2 regions of the Pseudomonas sp. ATCC 13867 genome follow, and region 1 is predicted to be linked to the other one. Evidence: predicted binding sites of a transcription regulator. Region 1 holds the regulator's gene; the other holds the start of a gene.
What was found. Region 1 encodes LexA, which represses DNA repair genes until DNA is damaged. Its sites were predicted from a motif close to CTGTNTNNNNANACAG; they were not measured.

Region 1 (6,847 bases):
CCTGGCCGCCAGCCAGTTCCCGAAAAACCGCGAGACCCGCGCTCCGCTGGTTGCCGAGCTGGTACCGCACAAGGACGAGCTGGATCCGAAATACCACTTCCTGCTCGCAGCTCCGGCGAAAGACCCGGATGGCCGCCCGGCGGTAATCCGCTTCAGCCGCAAGACCAAGGAGCAGTACGTGCAGTCCGAGGTCGAAGGCAAGCCTACCGGCTGGCGCGCGTTCTACGACGGCGGCAAGTGGAAGGTCGAAGACAAGCGCTGATGGAAGGCGCGCCCCGCTGAGGCGGGGCGTGCTTATACTGCCGAAGTCGACTGCAGAGGGCCCGGTCATGGCGCACGAACTCTATACCCGTACCAACCAGAAGCTGTTCTTTGCCGGCCTTGCCCTGGAAGCCTGGCGCAGCGCCGAAGCGGCGCGTGCGATGAATGCCCAGGCGCGCATCCAGGCCGAGCGCGAAGCGGCGCTGTTCCATCTCTACGGAGCGGTGCTGGGCGTGGCCCATGAGATCGCTGGGTACTACCGCCTGCCCCAGGCGGGTGCGCCGCGCGTCGATATGCTGCTGAATGCCGAGGTGCTGACCGCGGCTCCAAGTCCGGAGCTGGCGGAAATGGTCGAGCTGGCGCAGGCCCCGGAAGCCTGGCTGAGCCGCCTGCTGGCCGCCTACGCTGCACTGTTCCAACCACCGAGTGAGCCGAAGAAGGCCAAGGTCGATCCGACCCAGCCGTTGATCCAGGCGGTGAACATCGATGAAGAAGCGCCGGTCGAGCTGGGCCACGAAGAGCTCGAGGCCTGGCGCAAGTCCCTGAAAGAGCTGGTGCTGCGCTTTCGCGCGTCGCTGACCGAACTCTGATACATGCTCTGATACGCACGGGTACGACCAGTCGGTCGGTCGGCGGAACGTTGGGCTAGGGTGTAGCGAATGTGACTGTTACACTACGCGTTCTGCTGTGGAGAACCCTTGCTATGCCAACCTCGTTTCTGGAAATCGTAGAGCTGCCTGACGGGCGTATCGTGCTGCGTCGCGCAGATGATGAGGAGGCATTGGTGACCCTGGAATTTTCCGCCGATGCCAAGGGCTTCCTGCAGGGGCAGCACATCGAGATCGCCAAGGCGATGTTCAATGTCGGCGTGCAGATGGCGGGGCGCCTTGCCGAAGGCAGTGACGCCGGCATGGACGAAGGTCCGCGCGTCCTGCACTAAGGTTCGTTCTGGCTTCGCGGCGGTCGCGGCGAAGCCTTCCCCTCATCCCAGGCGAATGTTCAGGCTCTGTGCCTGGCCGGCGATAGCGGCGCGGGATAACTGCGCGCGCGCCTTGGCATTGAGATTCAGCCAGCTCACCACGGTATGACTGTTGCCCAGGCGCAGTGCCTCGCAGGCCAGGGCTTGTGCGGCCGCCTGGTCGCGCGCCGGCAGCAGCAGGATGCGTTCGCGGTTCAGGCCGGCCTTGCGCAGCCAGTCCGGGGTCAGGCTGGAGGGTGGGGCGATCAGGGTCAGCCAGCGCGAATCGCTTTCCTCGCTCAGCTCGCGGAGCATCGGCGCCAGCAGCGTCAGGCATTGGCCGGGGAGGCCGCGCAGGGCGATCTCGCTGAAAGCGCTTTCGTCATCGGCGGGTTGTTCTTCCATCAGCTCCGGAAGCAGGGGAGCAGTACCGCTCGCCCAGAGTGCTTCCTGGAACAGCGGGAGTTGCGGCAGGTTCAGCGGCTGCGGGTACTGCATGGGTATCTCCTGTTCAGCGGCGGATTACGCCGACGCTCAAGCCTTCGATGATCAGTTCCTGTTCCTTGAGATCGACCTCGATGGGGGCGAACTCAGGGTTCTCGGCGATCAGCCAGACCTTGCTGCCTTCGCGCTTGAAGCGCTTCACCGTTACCTCTTCACCCAGGCGGGCGACCACGATTTGGCCGTTGCGCGCCTCGCGGGTAACGTGCACGGCGAGCAGGTCGCCGTCGAGGATGCCGACATCCTTCATGCTCTGCCCGCGCACGCGCAGCAGGTAGTCGGCCGGCGGGTTGAAGAAGGTGGGGTTGATGCGGCAGGTGTCGTCGACGTTCTGCTCGGCGAGTATCGGCGCGCCGGCGGCAACGCGACCGATGATCGGCAATTCGTCGTCATTGGCGGCGGCTTTGGGTTCGAAACCGGGAATGCGGATGCCGCGGGAGGCGCCCGGGGTCATTTCGATGGCGCCCTTGCGGGCGAGGGCCTTCAGGTGTTCCTCGGCGGCGTTGGGGGATTTGAAGCCGAGTTCCTGGGCGATTTCCGCGCGGGTGGGCGGGTAGCCGTTGTCTTCCAGGCAGCGTTTGATGAAGGCGAGGATCTCGGCTTGGCGCGGCGTCAGCTTCAGCATGTCCATACTCTGGCTTTTTATACAGTGCCTGGAATTATATACAGTGATGACGGGCTGGCAATGCCTATTTTCGCGCGGCTGTCGGCTCCACCCCCGTGGATGTAACCTGTGCCTGTTGGCAAGCGTCTTGCTGAGATTCAGTCATCTCGTCGTATTGCCTATAATTTTGTTAACAATCGATCGCACTTCGCTTGACAATACAAGAGGCTGAAACGTATGTTTCAAACAAGTGTTTGTCAGGCGGAATAGTCATGGCCCAGTCGGAAACCGTCGAACGCATCCTGGATGCTGCGGAACAGTTGTTCGCGGAGAAAGGCTTCGCTGAGACTTCTTTGCGTCTTATCACCAGCAAGGCGGGGGTTAACCTTGCGGCGGTGAACTATCACTTCGGCTCGAAGAAGGCGCTGATCCAGGCGGTCTTCTCGCGCTTCCTCGGGCCGTTCTGTTCCAGCCTCGAGAAGGAGCTGGATCGTCGCCAGGCCAAGCCCGATGCGCCACGAGCCACTCTGGAAGAGCTGCTCGAGCTGTTGGTCGTCCAGGCGATGGCGGTGAAGCCGCGCAGCGGCAACGATCTGTCCATCTTCATGCGTCTGCTGGGCCTTGCTTTCAGCCAGAGCCAGGGGCACCTGCGCAAGTACCTTGAAGAAGTCTACGGCAGGGTGTTCCGCCGCTACATGCTGTTGGTGAACGAAGCCGCGCCGCGCCTGCCGCCGTTGGAACTGTTCTGGCGCGTGCACTTCATGCTCGGCGCCGCGGCGTTCAGCATGTCCGGCATCAAGGCGTTGCGGGCGATGGCCGAGAACGACTTCGGCGTGAGTACGTCCATCGAGCAGGTGATGCGCCTGATGGTTCCGTTCCTTGCCGCCGGCATGCGTGCCGACAGCGGCATCAGCGATCCGTCGCTGGCCGGTGCCCAGCTCAAGCCGCGTGCCAAGGCCCCCGCCAAGGCCTGAGCCGAGCTGGGCGGTACAGTCGTGATCGGCTAAAGTAGCCGGCCATGACTGACCTCGATTTCCTCCATATTTCCCTGTCCGACCAGATGCTCTACGGCTTTGCCGGCGAGCACCTGTGCTTGCGCCTGGCGATTTCCAGCGCGGCCAACGGCGCTGGCGAGTCGAGTGGTTCCGGCTGCACGCCGCGTGGCCTGCATCAGGTTCGTGCGCGCATCGGCGAAGGTCTGCCCAAGGGGGCGGTGCTCAAGGGGCGGCGCTGGACGGGCGAGGTCTGGACCCGGGCGCTGCACGATGAGTGCCCCGGCCGCGACTGGATTCTCACACGCATCCTCTGGCTCAGCGGCTGCGAGCCGGGGCGCAATCGAATGGGGGAGGTGGATACCTTCCGCCGCTACATATACCTGCACGGCACGCCGGACTGCGAACCCATGAGTGTGCCGCTGTCCCACGGCTGTATCCGCCTGCGCAATGACGACCTGCTGGAACTCTTTCCCCGAGTGCCCCTCCATTGCCGGGTCCGTATCGAAGAGGCCGCCTGCCCCGACTGGCAGGCGCCACAACTGAACTGAAAGGAATGCACATGCAAGGCTCCCTGATGCTCGACATCGGCGGCACCTGGCTGACCGCCGAGGACCGCCAGATCCTGCGCCACCCGGAAGTGGGCGGCCTGATCATCTTCGCCCGCAACATCGAGTCGCCGCGCCAGGTGCGCGAGCTCTGCGCAGCCATCCGCGCGGTGCGCCCGGATCTGCTGCTGGCAGTGGATCAGGAAGGCGGTCGGGTGCAGCGTCTGCGCCAGGGCTTCCTGCGCCTGCCGGCGATGCGCGCCATTGCCGACAACGCCAATGCCGAGCGCCTGGCCGAACAGTGCGGCTGGCTGATGGCGACCGAAGTGCTGGCGGTGGGGCTGGACCTCAGTTTCGCTCCGGTGCTGGACCTGGATCACCAGCGCAGCGCGGTGGTCGGCAGCCGCGCCTTCGAGGGCAGCCCCGAGCGCGCGGTCGCGCTGGCCGGCGCCTTCATCCGAGGCATGCACGCTGCCGGTATGGCGGCCACCGGCAAGCACTTCCCCGGCCACGGCTGGGCGGAGGTCGACTCCCATGTGGGAATCCCGGAGGACGAGCGCAGCCTGGAAGAGATCCGCGCCTGTGACCTGGTCCCGTTCCAGCGCCTGTCGGGCGAGCTGGATGCGCTGATGCCGGCCCATGTGATCTACCCGCGGGTCGACCCGAATCCCGCCGGCTTCTCCCGGCGCTGGCTGCAGGACATCCTGCGCGGCGAGCTGGGCTTCGACGGAGTGATCTTCAGCGACGACCTGTCTATGGCCGGCGCCCATGTGGTGGGCGATGCCGCCAATCGCATCGAGGCCGCGCTGAACGCCGGTTGCGACATGGGCCTGGTGTGTAATGATCGCGCCTCCGCCGAGTTGGCCCTGAGCGCGTTGCAGCGCCTGAAGGTCACTGCGCCGGCGCGCCTGCAACGCATGCGCGCCAGGGCCTGGCCGGGTGCCGAGTACAAGCAGCTGCCGCGCTGGCAGCAGGCCGTGGGCGAACTGCGCGCCGCACAACTGATCGACTAAAGGATTTGCCATGACTGTCTACGCCATCATCGGCGGCACCGGCCTGACTCAACTGGAAGGCCTGACCCTGAAGGACTCCGTCGCGCTGGACACGCCCTACGGCGCGCCTTCGGCTGCCATCCAGCGTGGCGAGTTCGCCGGCCGCGAGGTGTTGTTCCTCGCCCGTCACGGCCATCCGCATCGCTTCCCGCCGCACCAGGTGAACTACCGCGCCAACCTTTGGGCGTTGCAGCAGGCAGGGGCGGAGGCGGTTCTGGCGGTGAACGCGGTGGGCGGTATCCATGCGGCGATGGGTAGCGGTCATCTTTGCGTGCCGCACCAGATCGTCGATTACACCTGGGGCCGCGAGCACACTTATTTTGCCGGTGACATCGATCACGTTACCCACATCGATTTCAGCCATCCGTATGACGAAGGGCTGCGCCAGAAGCTGATCGGGGCTCTGCGGGCGCTGGGCTATTCGCATAGCAGTTATGGTGTCTATGCCGCGACCCAGGGGCCGCGCCTGGAAACCGTGGCGGAGATCGCCAAGCTGGAGCGCGACGGCTGCGACATCGTTGGCATGACCGGTATGCCCGAGGCGGCACTGGCCCGTGAGCTGGAGCTGCCGTACGCCTGCCTGTCGCTGGTGGTGAACCCGGCGGCCGGCAAGTCCAGCGGCATCATCACCATGACCGAGATCGAGCAGGCGCTGCACGAGGGCATCGGCAAGGTGCGTGAGGTGTTGGGGTGTGTGTTGGTGGGCTGAGGAGGCTCGCCGCAACCTTTGGGCCATCGCGGACGAAGTCCGCCCCTACGGATTGGGTAGGGGCGCGAAGAGTGCGTCGATATCGCTTTCCTGCAAACGCAAGCCGCTGTCCTTGCCTTCCTCCAGCACGCCAGCGGCCAGGGCGGTCTTGCGAGCCTGCAACTGCTGGATCTTTTCTTCCAGGGTGCCGCGGGCGATCAGTTTGTAGACGAACACCGGTTTGTCCTGGCCGATGCGGTAGGCGCGATCGGTGGCCTGGTTCTCGGCGGCCGGGTTCCACCAGGGGTCGTAGTGGATCACGGTGTCGGCGGCGGTGAGGTTCAGGCCGGTGCCACCAGCTTTCAGGCTGATGAGGAACAGCGGTACGCGCCCCTGCTGGAAGTCTTCCACCGGCTGGCGGCGGTCGCGGGTTTCGCCGGTGAGGAGCGCATAGGGAATGCTCCGTGCCTGCAGCTGCGCCTGGATCAGTTCGAGCATCGAGGTGAACTGCGAGAAGAGCAGGACGCGCCGTCCTTCGGCCAGCAACTCGTCGAGCATCTCCAGCAAGGCGCTCAGCTTGCCTGAGTGGGTTGCCGGCAAGTCCGCCTGCAGCAGGCGCGGGTCGCAGCAGACCTGGCGCAGCTTGAGCAGCGCGTCGAGCACGACGATCTGACTGCTCGCCAGCCCCTTCCGGCGGATTTCTTCGCGGACCTTGCGGTCCACCGCCAGACGCACGGTTTCGTAGAGGTCGCGCTGGCGCTCGTCGAGTTCCACCTTGTGGGTGATTTCGCTCTTGGGCGGCAGTTCGGTGGCGACCTGGTCCTTGCGGCGGCGCAGCAGGAAGGGCTTGATGCGCGCGTTCAGGTGCGCCAGGCGCTGGCTGTCGCCGGCCTTTTCGATAGGTTGGCGGTACAGGCGTGCGAAATGGCGCGCATCGCCCAGCCAGCCCGGCAGCACCAGGTTGAACAGTGACCAGAGTTCGCCCAGGTGGTTTTCCAGCGGCGTGCCGGTCAGGCACAGGCGCTGCCGGGCGTCGAGACGGGCCGCGGCCTGGGCTGATTTGCTGCTGGCATTCTTCAGATATTGCGCTTCGTCGAAGACCACCAGGTGCAGCGCTTGCCTGGACAGCGCGTCGATGTCCCGGGGCAGCAGGGCATAGGTGCTGAGCAGCAGGTCGTACTGCGCAAGGTCGTCGAAGTGCCGTTGGCGCTCGCTGCCGTGCAGGGTGAGCGCGCGCAGCTCC
Region 2 (6,847 bases), 1.1 Mb from region 1:
TTGCCGATGTGCGGGTAAGTCAGGGTGACGATCTGTTGGGCGTAGGAAGGATCGGTGAGGATTTCCTGGTAGCCGGTCATGGCGGTGTTGAACACCACCTCTCCGACGGTCTGGCCGTCGGCGCCGATGGCTTCACCGCGAAAAACGCTGCCGTCGGCAAGTGCAAGTATGGCTGGCTTAGTCAAGAAGACCTCCCGTAGTTCAAGCCTGGCTGGGCGTGCGCAGATTGTAAAAAAGCGGGATGACATCAGAAGAAGTCATCCCGCTTTTTATGTGATCATGCTGCGCTGCTTTTAGTGGACACACTAAAGCTGTAGTTTACAGAAAAGCGACATCATGGTCCACCTTTTGCACGACGTACGGCCATGCCGCTCAGCGAAGGCCGAGCACATCCTGCATGTCGTACAGGCCACTGCCCTGCCCTTCCAACCACTGCGCGGCGCGCACGGCGCCACGGGCGAAGGTCATGCGGCTTGAGGCCTTGTGGGTGATCTCCACGCGCTCGCCATCGGCAGCGAACAGCACGGTGTGATCGCCCACCACATCGCCGGCACGCACGGTGGCGAAACCGATGGTTTCGCGCGGACGAGCACCGGTCTGGCCTTCGCGACCGTACACGGCCACTTTCTCCAGATCGCGACCCAACGCATTGGCGACCACTTCGCCCATGCGCAGCGCGGTACCGGACGGCGCGTCGACCTTGTGGCGGTGGTGCGCTTCGATGATCTCGATGTCCACTTCGTCGCCCAGCACACGGGCAGCGGTATCGAGCAGCTTCAGGCAGAGGTTCACGCCCACGCTGTAGTTGGCGGCGAAGACGATCGGGATGTCCCTGGCCGCATCGCTCAGCAGCGCCTTCTCCTCGACGGTGAAGCCAGTGGTGCCGATAACCATCGCCTTGCCCGCCTTGCGGCAGACTTCCAGATTCTTCAGGGTCACGGTCGGGTGGGTGAAGTCGATCAGCACGTCGAACTCGTCGACCACCTTGGCCAGGTCGCCCGACAGCGGCACGCCGATGCGGCCCAGGCCGGCCAGCTCACCGGCATCGGCACCGACCAGAGTACTGTCCGGGCGGTCGACCGCCGCGGTCAGGCCGGCGCTGCCGCCCGTCTGCTGCACCGCCTCGATCAGGGTCTTGCCCATGCGCCCGGCGGCGCCCATTACGGCAATACGTCGCATAACATCAGCTCCAAGCAACAAGCTGCAAGCTGCAAGCGCCGCCCCTTGGAGCTTGTCGCTTGCAGCTTGCGGCTCGAGAAAGTCATAGATCGTCGAAGAAGCGCTTCATGCCTTCGAACCAGCCACTGGCCTTGGGCGAATTGGAAGAGTTGCCCTGCAGGGTATTGCGGAACTCTTCGAGCAGCTCGCGCTGGCGCTTGTCCAGTTGCACCGGAGTCTCCACGACGACGCGGCACATCAGGTCGCCGGCACCGCCACCGCGCACCGGGGCGACACCCTTGCCGCGCAGGCGGAACAGCTTGCCGGTCTGAGTGCCCTCGGGAATCTTCAGCTTCACGCGGCCATCCAGAGTCGGCACTTCCAGTTCGCCGCCCAGCGCAGCATCGGCGAAGCTGATCGGCACTTCGCAGTACAGGTGCTTGCCGTCGCGCTGGAAGATGTCGTGCTCGCGCACGTTCACCACCACGTAGAGGTCGCCCGCCGGGCCACCGTGGGCGCCAGCCTCGCCTTCGCCGGTCAGGCGGATGCGGTCACCGGTATCGACGCCCGCCGGCACTTTCACCGACAAGGTCTTGTGTTCTTCCACGCGACCCTGACCGTGGCAGGAACCACAGGGGTCGGTGATCATCTTGCCGCTGCCGTGGCAGCGCGGGCAGGTCTGCTGCACCGAGAAGAAGCCCTGCTGCATGCGCACCTGGCCGATACCACCGCAGGTGGTACAGGTGACCGGCGTGGTGCCGGGCTTGGCGCCGCTGCCGCTGCAGGTCTTGCAACCGACCAGGGTCGGGACGCGAATGGTCACGGTGGTGCCGCGAACCGCGTCTTCCAGGTCCAGGTCGAGGGTGTAGCGCAGGTCGGCGCCGCGCGCCGGGCCGCCACGGGAACCGCCGCGTCCGCCACCACCACCGAAGAAGTCACTGAAGACATCGCCGAAGATGTCCGAGAAGCTCGCACCACCGAAGCCCGCACCGGCACCGCCCATCTGCGGATCGACGCCGGCATGGCCGTACTGGTCGTAGGCCGCGCGCTTGCTGGCGTCGGACAGAACCTCGTACGCCTCGTTGGCCTCCTTGAATTTGTCCTCGGCCTCCTTGTCGCCGGGATTGCGGTCCGGGTGGAATTTCATGGCCAGCCGGCGGTAGGCCTTCTTCAGGTCCGACTCGCTGGCGCCACGCTCGACACCCAGTACCTCGTAAAAATCACGTTTGGCCATAACTTTCCTGCACCTCGAAAACCTCTCCCCCAGACACGCCGACGCGGGAGCAAGCCCCCGCGTGACGTTTCATGCGCACCGACACGCGGGCCGGTGCGCTGGAGCGCAAGCTTGCACGCGGCTTACTTGTTCTCCTTGACCTCTTCGAATTCGGCGTCGACGACATCGTCACCCGCCTTGTCGTCAGCGGCCTCGCCCTGAGCGGCAGCGCCCGGCTGCGGCTGTTCGGCGTACATCTTCTGCGCCAGCGGGGTGGACGCCTGGGACAGCGCGTTCATCTTCGCTTCGATCTCGGCCTTGTCGTCGCCCTTCACGGCAACTTCCAGCTCGCCGAGCGCTTTCTCGATGGCGGCTTTCTCCTCGGCGGTGGCCTTGTCGCCAGCCTCGGTGACCATCTTGCGAGTGGCGTGGACCAGTGCGTCACCCTGGTTGCGGGCAGCGGCCAGTTCCTCGAACTTGCGGTCTTCCTCGGCATTCGCCTCGGCATCACGCACCATCTGCGCGATCTCGTCCTCGGACAGGCCGGAAGAGGCCTTGATCACGATGGACTGCTGCTTGCCGGTGGCCTTGTCCTTGGCGCCGACGTGCAGGATACCGTTGGCGTCGATGTCGAAGGTCACTTCGATCTGCGGCACGCCGCGCGGAGCCGGCGGAATGTCGGCCAGGTCGAACTTGCCCAGCGACTTGTTCTGCGTGGCTTGCTTGCGCTCGCCCTGCAGTACGTGGATGGTCACGGCGCCCTGGTTGTCATCGGCGGTGGAGAACACCTGCGACTTCTTGGTCGGGATGGTGGTGTTCTTGTCGATCAGCGCGGTCATCACGCCACCCAGGGTTTCGATACCCAGGGTCAGCGGGGTGACGTCGAGCAGCAGCACGTCCTTCACGTCGCCGGCCAGCACTGCGCCCTGGATGGCGGCACCCATCGCGACGGCTTCGTCCGGGTTGACGTCCTTGCGCGCTTCCTTGCCGAAGAACTCGGCAACGGTCTTCTGCACCAGCGGCATGCGGGTCTGACCGCCGACCAGGATCACTTCGTCGATCTTCGAGACGTCCAGGCCTGCGTCTTTCAGCGCAACGCGGCACGGCTCGATGGTGCGGGTGACCAGGTCTTCCACCAGGGATTCCAGCTTGGCGCGGGAAACCTTGACGTTCAGGTGCTTCGGACCGCTGGCGTCGGCAGTCACGTACGGCAGGTTGACGTCGGTCTGCTGGGTGGAGGACAGCTCGATCTTGGCCTTCTCGGCAGCTTCCTTCAGGCGCTGCATGGCCAGCGGGTCGCCCTTGAGGTCCATGCCGGATTCTTTCTTGAATTCTTCGACGAGGTAGTCGATCAGGCGCAGGTCGAAGTCTTCACCTCCGAGGAAGGTGTCGCCGTTGGTGGCCAGTACTTCGAACTGGTGCTCGCCATCGACTTCGGCGATTTCGATCACGGAAACGTCGAAGGTACCGCCGCCCAGGTCATAGACGATGATGGTGTGGTCGCCCTTGGCCTTGTCCAGGCCATAGGCCAGCGCAGCCGCGGTCGGTTCGTTGATGATGCGCTTGACGTCCAGACCGGCGATGCGGCCGGCGTCCTTGGTGGCCTGGCGCTGGCTGTCGTTGAAGTAGGCCGGAACGGTGATGACCGCTTCGGTGACAGGTTCGCCGAGATAGTCTTCGGCGGTCTTCTTCATCTTCTTCAGGACTTCGGCGGAGACCTGCGGCGGAGCCATCTTCTGGCCCTTGGCCTCGACCCATGCGTCGCCGTTGTCAGCCTTGACGATCTTGTAAGGCACCATCTTGATGTCTTTCTGTACGACGTCTTCTTCGAAGCGACGACCGATCAGGCGCTTCACCGCGTACAGGGTGTTGGTCGGGTTGGTCACGGCCTGGCGCTTGGCCGGCTGACCTACCAGGATTTCGCCATCGTTGGCGTAGCCGATGATCGATGGGGTGGTACGAGCGCCTTCGGCGTTCTCGATGACCTTGACGTTACCGTTCTCCAGGATGGACACACAGGAGTTGGTGGTCCCCAGGTCGATACCAATGATTTTGCCCATATTCACTCTCCAGAAATTAGATTCCGCGCTGACCCTGTTGCGGGTATTTGGCTCGGTTGATTACCCAGATGGGGACCGGGTGGTGGATTTCAAGCCTTCTCGTCGATCGAAGGCGGGGTTTGTTCGGGCGCCTTGCTGACCACGACCATCGCCGGACGCAGCAGGCGACCGTTGAGCAGGTAACCCTTCTGGAACACCTTGACCACGCTGCCCGGCTCCAGGTGCACGCTCTCCTCCATCGCCATCGCCTGGTGATGTTCGGGATTGAACGGCTCGCCGTGCGGATCGACCGGCTCCAGGTTGTAGCGCTTGAGGGTGTCGTGGAACATCTTCAGGGTCAGCTCGATGCCTTCGCGCATCGGCCTGATCGCCTCATCGGTCGAACTGGACATCTCCAGCGCGCGCTCGAGGGTATCGACGATCGGCAGCAGGTCGCCGGAGAACTTCTCCAGGGCGAACTTGTGCGCCTTCTCCACGTCCTGCTCGGCACGGCGGCGGACGTTCTGCAGTTCGGCGACGGCGCGCAGGCTCTGATCCTTGGCCGCGGCGACCTGCTCTTCCAGTTCCAGCACGCGGGCGTTCAGGTCCTCGGCAGCACCGGTGTCCGGCTGCTCGTTGAACTGGGAATCCTGAGTCTGTTGTTCGTCAGACATGCCACTCTCCTAAAAAAGAAAATAAGCCTTTGAAAACAAAGCGAACCCATTGGTCCGCGGCTCTGCCGTCTATATGGGGTGGGATTCGGCCACTTCAAGGGCCGAGAGGAGAATTGCCAGCAGCTCAAAATACTGTATAAATAACCAGACCTATTTATGGAGCCGCCGCCCATGCTGGTTCACCTGTCCGTGCACAACTACGCCATCGTCGAGCACCTCGATCTCGAGCTCGCCGCCGGCATGACCGTGATCACCGGCGAAACCGGCGCCGGCAAATCGATCATGCTCGACGCCCTCGGCCTGGCCCTGGGCGACCGTGCCGACAGTGGCGTGGTGCGCCCCGGCTCGGACAAGGCCGACATTCTCGCCAGCTTCGATGTCAGCGCGATTGCCGAAGCCCGCGACTGGCTGGCCGAGCGCGACCTGGAACAGGACGGTCCGTGCATCCTGCGCCGGGTGATCACCGCCGAAGGCCGCTCCCGCGCCTACATCAACGGCACTCCCTGCCCGCTGGGCGACCTCAAGCACCTGGGCGAGCTGCTCATCGATATCCACAGCCAGCACGAACACCAATCGCTGCTCAAGGCCGACACCCATCGCCGCCTGCTCGACGAATTCGCCGGCAGCCAGGAGCTGGCGCGTCAGGTACACCTCGCCGCGCAGCGCTGGAAGCAGACCCGCCAGGAGCTGGACCGCCTATCGCGCAACGGCGACGAGCAGCGCGCCCGCCACCAGTTGCTCAGCTATCAGTTGGAGGAGTTGGAAAACCTCGGCCTGAGTGATAACGAACTGGAGTCGCTGGAGGCCGAACACAGAACCCTGAGCAACGCCGGCAGCCTGATCGCCGCCTGCCGCCAGGTCGTCGAGCTGTGCAGCGAAAGCGATGCCGGCAACGTGCTCTCGGCGCTGACCTCCAGCCTGAACCGCCTGACGGCCTTCCAGAGCCAGCCGGCAGCGCTCTCCGAAGCCGTGAATCTGCTCTCCAGCGCGCAAATCCAGGTAGAGGAAGCCATCGGCGAACTGAACCGCTTCGTCGATCACTTCGACGCCGACCCCATACGTCTGCAGCAGTTGGAAGAACGCATGGATGCCATCTACAGCCTTGCGCGCAAGCACCGCGTGCAGCCCCACGAACTGCAGGATCTGCAGCAACGCCTGCTGGACGAACTGGAAGCGCTGAACGCCGACGACGAAGCCGTGGAGCGCCTGGGCGACGAACTGGCCGCCTACGCCCGCCACTATCAGGAGAAGGCCGACGAACTCAGCCGCCTCCGCCAGGGCGCCGCGCCGCAACTGGCCAAGGCCGTGGAGGTGGAAATGCAGCGCCTGGGCATGCCGGGCGGGCGCTTCGCCATCGAACTGCGCGACGCCACCTCGGACGAACCGCAGGTCAACGGCCTGGAGCAGTTGGAGTTCCTGGTCAGCGCCAACCCCGGCCAACCCATCAAGGGCCTGGCAAAGGTCGCCTCCGGTGGCGAATTGTCGCGCATCAGCCTGGCGATCCAGGTGATCACCGCGCAGACCTCGCGCATCCCCACCCTGGTCTTCGACGAAGTGGACGTCGGCATCGGCGGCCCCACCGCCGAAGTGGTCGGCCAATTGCTGCGCCGCCTGGGCGATCGCGGCCAGGTACTGACCGTCACCCACCTGCCGCAGGTTGCCGCCCAGGGCCACCAGCACCTGTTCGTGCACAAGGATCGCGACACCCGCGAAACCCGCACCGCCGTGGCCAACCTGAAGAAGGCCGAACGCATCGAGGAAAT

Region 2: the regulator LexA is predicted to act here: its motif matches at 5,217-5,232, upstream of recN (DNA repair protein RecN).

What each region holds. Positions count from the first base shown of each region.
Region 1 covers NC_020829.1:3,657,196-3,664,042, reverse strand. Annotated here, with positions in the region: gene topA (type I DNA topoisomerase) at 1-262, shown strand, start outside; gene H681_RS16250 (DUF6586 family protein) at 330-851, shown strand; gene H681_RS16245 (hypothetical protein) at 965-1,201, shown strand; gene sulA (SOS-induced cell division inhibitor SulA) at 1,244-1,717, opposite strand; gene lexA (transcriptional repressor LexA) at 1,731-2,345, opposite strand; gene H681_RS16230 (TetR/AcrR family transcriptional regulator) at 2,597-3,298, shown strand; gene H681_RS16225 (L,D-transpeptidase) at 3,343-3,867, shown strand; gene nagZ (beta-N-acetylhexosaminidase) at 3,879-4,877, shown strand; gene H681_RS16215 (S-methyl-5'-thioinosine phosphorylase) at 4,888-5,625, shown strand; gene H681_RS16210 (DEAD/DEAH box helicase) at 5,671-6,847, opposite strand, start outside.
Region 2 covers NC_020829.1:4,732,882-4,739,728, forward strand. Annotated here, with positions in the region: gene carA (glutamine-hydrolyzing carbamoyl-phosphate synthase small subunit) at 1-185, opposite strand, end outside; gene dapB (4-hydroxy-tetrahydrodipicolinate reductase) at 373-1,179, opposite strand; gene dnaJ (molecular chaperone DnaJ) at 1,262-2,392, opposite strand; gene dnaK (molecular chaperone DnaK) at 2,515-4,431, opposite strand; gene grpE (nucleotide exchange factor GrpE) at 4,521-5,084, opposite strand; gene recN (DNA repair protein RecN) at 5,256-6,847, shown strand, end outside.